Regions from separate parts of the Escherichia ruysiae genome, predicted to be linked through region 2. Evidence: predicted binding sites of a transcription regulator. Region 2 holds the regulator's gene; each other region holds the start of a gene.
The links. The regulator LexA, encoded in region 2, represses DNA repair genes until DNA is damaged. The targets are predictions, from matches to a motif close to TNCTGTATGTACATACAGNA.

Region 1 (3,268 bases), 420 kb from region 2:
AGAAAGCGGCAAAACGCATTCCGGCAGAGCGCCTGTGGGTCAACCCGGACTGCGGCCTGAAAACGCGCGGCTGGCCAGAAACCCGCGCGGCACTGGCGAACATGGTGCAGGCGGCACAGAATTTGCGTCGGGGATAAACTCCAAACCGGGTGGTAATACCACCCGGTCTTTTCTCATTACAGCGACTTCTTCCCACCATACTGCTTAAACCATTCCAGCATACGCTGCCAACCGTCTTTCGCAGACTCGGCATGATAGCTCGGGCGATAATCGGCGTTAAATGCATGACCGGCATCCGGGTACACGATAATCTCCGCTTTCGCGTTTGCTGCCCGCAGCGCCTGACGCATGGTTTCGACGCTCTCCTGCGGAATGCTGTTATCCTGACCGCCATATAAGCCGAGAACCGGCGCGTTAAGATCGGTTGCGATATCAACAGGTTGTTTCGGTGAATTCAGCGACTTATCGCCTGTCAGCTTGCCGTACCACGCCACTGCCGCTTTCAGCTGCGGGTTGTGCGCGGCATACAACCAGGTGATACGTCCGCCCCAGCAAAATCCGGTAATCATTAAACGATGGACATCGCCGCCGTTGCGGGACGCCCAACTGGCGACATGATCGAGATCGGCCAGCACCTGTGAGTCAGGCACTTTTGCTACCAGACCGCTTAGCAACGTGGGAATATCGGCGAAATCATTCGGATCACCTTCGCGGAAGTAGAGTTCTGGTGCGATAGCCAGATATCCCTCCAGCGCCAGACGGCGACAAATGTCACGGATATGTTCATGCACGCCAAAAATTTCCTGCACTACAATGACCACTGGTAGTGGGCCATCGCTCTGTTTTGGACGGGCATGATAAGCAGGCATGTTATCCCCTTGTGAAGGGATAGAGGTGAACCCTGCCACAATCGCATCATCCGGAGTCTGAACGATGGTCGAGGCGAGGGGGGATGCAGCAGGTGCAAATCCAGAGTGTTGTGTTGTTGTCATGGTATTCTCCGTACCCTTATAAAAATTTTGCGCAATGTTAACTATAGTCAGCGTGCAACAATTCACATTGCCTCAAATGGCTCATCTTTTAAGCGGCCTTACTGACTTAAGAGTAAATTATGTGATTTAAGTCACTTTTGATGAGTAAATGTATGCAACACATTTGCATCATAGTGATGACTATCACGAAAAAATCTTAATCCCTTCGGTAAAGTACCTTTTTGCTTCTTCTGACTAAACCGATTCACAGAGGAGTTGTATATGTCCAAGTCTGATGTTTTTCATCTCGGCCTCACTAAAAACGATTTACAAGGGGCTACGCTTGCCATCGTCCCTGGCGACCCGGATCGTGTGGAAAAGATCGCCGCGCTGATGGATAAGCCGGTTAAGCTGGCATCTCACCGCGAATTCACCACCTGGCGTGCAGAGCTGGATGGTAAACCTGTTATTGTCTGCTCTACCGGTATCGGCGGCCCGTCTACTTCTATTGCCGTTGAAGAACTGGCACAGCTGGGCATTCGCACCTTCCTGCGTATCGGTACAACTGGCGCTATTCAGCCGCATATTAATGTTGGTGATGTACTGGTTACCACGGCGTCTGTTCGTCTGGATGGCGCGAGCCTGCACTTCGCACCGCTGGAGTTCCCGGCTGTCGCTGATTTCGAATGTACGACTGCGCTGGTTGAAGCAGCGAAATCCATTGGCGCGACGACTCACGTTGGCGTGACTGCTTCTTCTGATACCTTCTATCCAGGTCAGGAACGTTACGATACTTACTCTGGTCGCGTAGTCCGTCACTTTAAAGGTTCTATGGAAGAGTGGCAGGCGATGGGCGTGATGAACTATGAAATGGAATCTGCGACTCTGCTGACCATGTGTGCAAGCCAGGGCCTGCGTGCTGGTATGGTGGCGGGCGTTATCGTTAACCGTACCCAGCAAGAGATCCCGAATGCTGAGACGATGAAACAAACTGAAAGCCATGCGGTGAAAATCGTGGTGGAAGCGGCGCGCCGTCTGTTGTAATTCTCTTCTCCTGTCTGAAGGCCGACGCGTTCGGCCTTTTGTATTTTTGCGTAGCGCCTCGCAGGAAATGCCTTTCCAACTGGACGTTTGTACAGCACAATTCTATTTTGTGCGGGTAAGTTGTTGCGTCAGGAGGCTTTGTGGATTTCTCAATCATTGTTTATGCCATTATTGCGCTGGTCAGTGTGGCCATCGGCTGGCTGTTTGCCAGTTATCAGCACGCGCAGCAAAAAGCCGAGCAATTAGCTGAACGTGAAGAGATGGTCGCGGAGTTAAGCGCGGCAAAACAACAAATTACCCAAAGCGAGCACTGGCGCGCAGAGTGTGAATTGCTCAATAACGAAGTGCGCAGCCTGCAAAGTATTAACACCTCTCTGGAGGCTGATCTGCGTGAAGTGACCACGCGGATGGAGGCCGCACAGCAACACGCTGACGATAAAATTCGCCAGATGATTAACAGCGAGCAGCGTTTGAGCGAGCAATTTGAAAACCTCGCCAACCGTATTTTTGAGCACAGCAATCGCCGGGTTGATGAGCAAAACCGTCAGAGCCTGAACAGCCTGTTGTCGCCGCTGCGTGAACAACTGGACGGTTTTCGCCGTCAGGTTCAGGACAGCTTCGGTAAAGAAGCACAAGAACGCCATACCCTGACCCACGAAATTCGCAATCTCCAGCAGCTCAACGCGCAAATGGCCCAGGAGGCAATCAACCTGACGCGTGCGCTGAAAGGTGACAATAAAACCCAGGGCAACTGGGGCGAAGTGGTATTGACGCGCGTGCTGGAGGCTTCCGGTCTGCGCGAAGGGTATGAATATGAAACCCAGGTCAGCATCGAAAATGACGCCCGCTCGCGGATGCAGCCGGATGTCATCGTGCGGCTACCGCAGGGGAAAGATGTGGTGATCGACGCCAAAATGACGCTGGTCGCCTATGAACGCTACTTCAATGCAGAAGACGACTACACTCGCGAAAGCGCATTGCAGGAACATATCGCGTCGGTGCGTAACCATATCCGCTTGCTGGGGCGTAAAGATTATCAACAGCTACCAGGGCTAAGAACGCTGGATTACGTGCTGATGTTTATCCCCGTCGAACCTGCGTTTTTACTGGCGCTTGATCGCCAGCCGGAGCTGATAACAGAAGCGTTGAAAAACAATATCATGCTGGTTAGCCCGACCACGCTGCTGGTGGCGTTGCGTACTATCGCCAACCTGTGGCGTTATGAGCATCAAAGTCGCAACGCCCAGCAAATC
Region 2 (3,268 bases):
TCTGCACGCCGTTGAGCATACGTAGTGGCGGGTTTACTTCGCCTTTTTCACGTCCTGGCGCACGACCAAACATCACCGATACCGGCACCATCTGCACATCCAGATTTGGGTTGCTACGGTGCAGATCGAGATAGTCGTGGAACAGCTTAATAGACTCTTCTTTCGGCGTGTAATAGGTGAAAACACGCGGCCCGCCATGAATAAACACATAGCGCGGCAGTAGCGTGCCGTCTACCTCCAGCGGCTCTAATGGATCAGGCAGATCATGCGCCAGGCACTGGGCGCGCAACGTCAGCAAATCCGCTTTTGAGTTGTACGGTAAAACGTACATAATTGGACGAGAGGTATCGAGCCCCAATTCCGGGGCAGGATCTGCCGGAATAGACTTGCTTTTTACCAGGATGCTTAATGGTAAATTCAGTAATTTGTAGTAAATTCGTGGCCAGCCGGACATAAACGATGTAAAGCCTCTGGTTAATAATGCAAATGCGCGGGAAGGATAGCAGAAAGTCATGGGAAATTCTGTGGTATCCGCTCATGTTTCGCGCGGCGCTACGCTACCGGAATCATCGGATTCAACGGTACACTGATATTGACGCTCATAATGTAAAAAGGTTCTTTCAATGGCCAATAATACCACTGGATTCACTCGAATTATCAAAGCCGCTGGCTATTCCTGGAAAGGTTTACGCGCTGCATGGATCAACGAAGCGGCATTCCGTCAGGAAGGCGTGGCGGTATTGTTGGCGGTGGTCATCGCTTGCTGGCTGGATGTGGACGCGATAACCCGCGTACTGCTTATTAGCTCCGTCATGTTGGTGATGATTGTGGAAATTCTCAATAGCGCCATCGAAGCGGTGGTTGATCGTATTGGCTCTGAATACCACGAGCTTTCCGGGCGGGCGAAAGATATGGGGTCCGCAGCGGTGCTGATCGCGATTATCGTCGCTGTGGCAACCTGGGTCATTCTGTTATGGTCGCATTTTGGATAACCCTTCCAGAATTCGATAAATCTCTGGTTTATTGTGTAGTTTATGGTTCCAAAATCGCCTTTTGCTGTATATACTCACAGCATAACTGTATATACACCCAGGGGGCGGAATGAAAGCGTTAACGGCCAGGCAACAAGAGGTGTTTGATCTCATTCGTGATCACATCAGCCAGACAGGTATGCCGCCGACGCGTGCGGAAATCGCGCAGCGTTTGGGGTTCCGTTCCCCAAACGCGGCTGAAGAACATCTGAAAGCGTTGGCACGCAAAGGCGTAATTGAAATTGTTTCCGGCGCATCGCGTGGGATTCGTTTGTTGCAGGAAGAGGAAGAAGGGTTGCCATTGGTAGGTCGTGTGGCTGCCGGTGAACCGCTTCTGGCGCAGCAGCATATTGAAGGTCATTATCAGGTCGATCCTTCCTTGTTCAAGCCGAATGCCGATTTCCTGCTGCGCGTCAGCGGAATGTCGATGAAAGATATCGGCATTATGGATGGCGACTTGCTGGCAGTGCATAAAACTCAGGATGTACGTAATGGTCAGGTCGTTGTCGCACGTATTGATGACGAAGTTACCGTTAAGCGTCTGAAAAAACAGGGCAATAAAGTCGAATTATTGCCAGAAAACAGCGAGTTTAAACCGATTGTCGTTGACCTTCGTCAGCAGAGCTTCACCATTGAAGGGCTGGCGGTTGGGGTTATTCGCAACGGCGACTGGCTGTAACAGATCTCTGATACCGCGATGCCGCCTGGCGTCGCGGTTTGTTTTTCATCTCTCTTCATCAGGCTTGTCTGCATGGCATTCCTCACTTCATCTGATAAAGCTCTCTGGCATCTCGCCTTACCTATGATTTTCTCCAATATCACCGTTCCGTTGCTGGGGCTGATTGATACGGCGGTAATTGGTCATCTTGATAGTCCGGTTTATCTGGGCGGCGTGGCGGTTGGCGCAACGGCGACCAGCTTTCTCTTTATGCTGTTGCTGTTTTTGCGCATGAGCACTACCGGGCTTACTGCGCAGGCGTATGGTGCCAAAAATCCTCAGGCATTAGCGCGTGCGCTGGTGCAGCCGTTGCTACTGGCGCTGGGGGCTGGCGCGTTGATTGCTCTGTTGCGTACACCGATTATCGATCTGGCGCTGCATATTGTTGGTGGCAGTGAAGCCGTGCTGGAACAGGCGCGGCGCTTTCTTGAAATTCGGTGGCTAAGTGCACCGGCGTCGCTGGCAAACCTGGTATTACTTGGCTGGTTGCTCGGCGTGCAATATGCCCGTGCGCCGGTTGTCCTGTTAGTGGTGGGTAATATTCTCAACATTGTGCTGGATGTCTGGCTGGTGATGGGGCTGCATATGAACGTGCAGGGCGCGGCGCTGGCAACGGTCATCGCAGAATATGCGACGTTGCTGATTGGTCTGCTAATGGTGCGTAAAATCCTCAAACTACGCGGTATTTCCGGCGAAATGCTGAAAACAGCCTGGCGAGGAAACGTCCGTCGCTTGCTGGCGCTTAACCGCGACATCATGCTGCGCTCCCTGTTATTGCAACTCTGTTTTGGTGCAATAACGGTACTTGGCGCGCGACTGGGAAGTGACATTATCGCCGTTAACGCGGTTCTGATGACGCTACTCACCTTTACCGCCTATGCGCTGGATGGTTTTGCCTACGCGGTTGAAGCTCATTCAGGTCAGGCATACGGTGCGCGCGACGGGAGCCAGTTACTGGATGTCTGGCGCGCAGCGTGTCGCCAGTCGGGGATCGTGGCGTTGCTGTTTTCTGTGATTTATTTGCTGGCAGGGGAACACATTATTGCGTTGCTGACGTCATTAACCCAGATTCAGCAGCTGGCCGATCGCTATCTTATCTGGCAGGTCATTTTACCGCTGGTTGGTGTCTGGTGTTATCTGCTGGACGGCATGTTTATAGGTGCAACGCGCGCCGCCGAAATGCGAAACAGTATGGCGGTGGCAGCAGCAGGATTTGCGCTGACGCTCCTCACGTTGCCGTGGTTGGGTAATCATGGTTTGTGGCTGGCGTTAACCGTCTTTCTGGCGCTGCGCGGGCTTTCTCTGGCGGCTATCTGGCGTCGTCACTGGCGCAACGGAACATGGTTTGCCGGAGCGTGACGGTTAAATATTCTGAATAAATAATCCTAAGCCAAATTCCTGACTACACTTAATCCCATGTTCAGAAGAAAAGCGAGCGTACTCTCATTCACCACCTAACGATGAGGACTTGAATATGAATAAAGACGAAGTCGGCGGTAACTGGAAACAGTTCAAAGGT
Region 3 (3,268 bases), 410 kb from region 2:
AGACGCTTTTCTACCGCCGGATTATGTACGCGGGTAGAGTGACGACGCGCCTGAATCGGGGCGCTCCACTCTGCCAGAGCTGCCGTATCACCACTGTTCAGCGCATCGCGCAGTAGAGCCAGTTCATGACATTTTTGCAGGGCGAAGGCAAACCAGCTTTTCACTTCTGCATCAAGACGCGTTTCCACGCTCAGGTCGATAGGGCTATGCAGCAGCGAGCAGGAAGATGCCACCCACAAATCACGTTTGCCGACAATGTCTTTAATTTGTGCATATTTCTCGGTGAGATCGGCGCGCCAGACGTTACGACCATTGACCAGTCCGGCAGACAGCAGCCAGTCAGAAGGCAGGCGCTTGTGCAGTTCTGCTACATCATCTTTGCCATGAATGAGGTCGACATGCAGACCCTGAACAGGCAGCGCCGTAATCGTGTCGAGGTTTGGCGTTACACCTTCAAAATAGGTGGTCAGCAGCAGTTTCACCTGGCCCTGGAGCGCATCGTAAGCAGGTTTATATGCGTCCAGCCACGCCTGCGGCAGTTCCAGCACCAGCGCCGGTTCGTCAATCTGTACCCACTCAATACCGCGTTTTGCCAGTTCTGCCAGAACCTGCTGATAAACCGGCAGAATATCGTTCAGCAGGCTCAGGCGGTCAAACTGTTCACCTTTCACTTTCCCCAGCCACAGATAGGTAACCGGCCCCAGAAGCACAGGTTTCACCTTGTGACCCAACGCCAGCGCCTCGTCTACTTCATCCAGCAGCTGCGTCCAGGTCAGTTTGAACTGTTGGCCTTTAACGAATTCCGGCACCATGTAGTGATAGTTGGTGTTAAACCATTTGGTCATTTCTGCCGCCGCCGCAGGTTCACCTGTTGGCGCACGACCGCGACCAATACGGAACAGGGTGTCGATATCCACCGAACCGTCTTTATTCTGATGACGCGCCGGAACGTTACCCAGCAGCAGGCTGGTGGTCAGAACATGATCGTACCAGGCAAAATCGCCCACCGGCAGCAGGTCGATACCCGCCTGCTTTTGTTGATCCCAGTGACGAGCACGCAATTCACGCCCTACTGCCAGTAATTCTTCACGCGTGGAGTTCCCCGCCCAATAACTTTCTTGCGCTTTTTTCAGCTCGCGACGCAGGCCAACGCGAGGGAAACCGAGGGTGTGATTAAGAATTGTCATTATATGCCCCTTATGGAATTTTTAGTATTTAGCCGTCCAGATGTTTACACATCCATAATTGGCGGTTACTGTATATTCCTCAAGCGCAAATTATTCATGCCGAAGTGAAGGACTTTCATGATCGAAGTAAAACACCTGAAAACGCTACAAGCGTTGCGGAATTGCGGCTCGCTCGCAGCCGCTGCGGCGACGTTGCATCAGACGCAATCCGCCCTGTCTCACCAGTTTAGCGATCTGGAACAACGCCTTGGCTTCCGGCTATTTGTGCGTAAAAGCCAGCCGCTACGTTTTACGCCGCAGGGAGAAATCCTGTTGCAACTGGCAAACCAGGTGCTGCCGCAAATCAGCCAGGCACTGCAAGCCTGCAATGAACCGCAGCAAACGCGCCTGCGTATTGCCATTGAGTGCCATAGCTGTATTCAGTGGCTGACACCCGCGTTAGAAAATTTCCATAAGAACTGGCCGCAGGTCGAGATGGATTTTAAATCAGGCGTAACGTTTGACCCGCAGCCTGCGTTGCAGCAGGGCGAGCTGGATCTGGTGATGACCTCCGATATTCTGCCGCGCAGTGGCCTGCATTATTCGCCGATGTTCGATTATGAGGTGCGTCTGGTGTTAGCACCTGACCACCCACTGGCGGCGAAAACGCGAATCACGCCGGAAGATCTCGCCAGCGAGACGCTGTTGATTTATCCGGTGCAGCGCAGTCGACTGGATGTCTGGCGCCATTTTCTTCAGCCGGCAGGCGTCAGCCCGTCACTGAAAAGCGTCGATAACACCTTATTGTTGATTCAGATGGTTGCCGCGCGGATGGGTATTGCCGCTCTGCCGCATTGGGTGGTGGAGAGTTTTGAGCGCCAGGGTCTGGTGGTGACCAAAACCCTGGGCGAAGGCCTGTGGAGCCGACTATACGCCGCCGTGCGCGATGGCGAGCAGCGTCAGCCAGTGACAGAAGCGTTTATTCGCTCGGCACGCAATCACGCCTGCGATCATCTGCCGTTTGTAAAGAGCGCGGAGCGACCCACTTCCGATGCACCCACAGTGAGGCCAGGATCACCAGCGCGCCTGTGATAAATGTTGGCCAGTGCGGCTGTTGGTGCCAGATAGCCAGGTTAACCAGCAGCCCTGCCGGAACGTGCATATTATTCATAATGCCCAGCGTTCCGGCGTCCACCTGCGTCGCGCCGTAGTTCCACATAAAGTAGCCAATCCCGGAAGCCACCACGCCAAGAAACACCAGAATGCCCCATTGCAACGTGGTTTGCGGCATTTTCTGCGCATTTCCCAGCAAGAACCATGCAACCACCGCCACCAGGAACGCGCCAAGATAGAACCACGCAAAGGCGTTATGCTGCGGCATCGGGCGAGTTTCCATCAGGCGTTTGTAACCCACCATGCCAATCGCGAAAGTGATATTGGAGAGTTGCACCAGCAGCAGGCCAGTCCAGAAATGGTCAGTGACCTGATCGTAACGAATAATTCCGGCACCAATCACCGCCAGTAACGCGCTGAACGCATAACCCCAGCGCAGACGACGTCTGCTCATAATGTCATAAATCAGCGTGATGTAGAGCGGCGTCAGCACGGTAAACAGCAGCAGTTCAGAGACCGTCAGGTAGAGATAGGCACGAAAACTGAGCATATACATAATGCCAAGCTGCATCGCGCCCACCAGCATATACAGGCCAATGGTTTTCAGGCTATTGCCACGGGTACGCAGGAACGGCAGGAAAACGAGCGCCGCCAGCCCAACGCGTACCAGCACCGAAAAATAGCTGTCGACGTGCCCCGCAAGGTACTCGCCATAAAAGCTAAAGGAGAAGGCCCACAGAATCGTGGTGATGATAAGTAGCGCCACAATGGAAAACTCTTTGATTAACGAGTATCCATTGTAGCGAAGTATCAGGTTGACAACTGACCAAATAAAGAACGATTACGATAAATAGAGCTTACGCAGATAATGCGGCACCGCGTCTTCGGCGTTAGTGCCAATCACTTCCAGCTCCGGATGCAGATCTTTCAGGCGCTGGTGCGCACTGCCCATAATGCAGCCTTTCCCCGCCATCGACAGCATTTCGGCG

Region 1: the regulator LexA is predicted to act here: its motif matches at 2,093-2,112, upstream of rmuC (DNA recombination protein RmuC).
Region 3: the regulator LexA is predicted to act here: its motif matches at 1,254-1,273, upstream of metR (HTH-type transcriptional regulator MetR).

The regions. Positions count from the first base shown of each region.
Region 1 is NZ_JAVIWS010000001.1:2,707,337-2,710,604, forward strand. Features, by position in the region: gene metE (5-methyltetrahydropteroyltriglutamate--homocysteine S-methyltransferase) at 1-137, shown strand, start outside; gene RGV86_RS13125 (dienelactone hydrolase family protein) at 177-992, opposite strand; gene udp (uridine phosphorylase) at 1,254-2,015, shown strand; gene rmuC (DNA recombination protein RmuC) at 2,156-3,268, shown strand, end outside.
Region 2 is NZ_JAVIWS010000001.1:2,290,915-2,294,182, reverse strand. Features, by position in the region: gene plsB (glycerol-3-phosphate 1-O-acyltransferase PlsB) at 1-454, opposite strand, end outside; gene dgkA (diacylglycerol kinase) at 624-992, shown strand; gene lexA (transcriptional repressor LexA) at 1,102-1,710, shown strand; gene dinF (MATE family efflux transporter DinF) at 1,783-3,108, shown strand; gene RGV86_RS11215 (CsbD family protein) at 3,224-3,268, shown strand, end outside.
Region 3 is NZ_JAVIWS010000001.1:2,703,131-2,706,398, reverse strand. Features, by position in the region: gene metE (5-methyltetrahydropteroyltriglutamate--homocysteine S-methyltransferase) at 1-1,187, opposite strand, end outside; gene metR (HTH-type transcriptional regulator MetR) at 1,305-2,258, shown strand; gene bioP (biotin transporter) at 2,146-3,045, opposite strand; gene yigL (sugar/pyridoxal phosphate phosphatase YigL) at 3,121-3,268, opposite strand, start outside.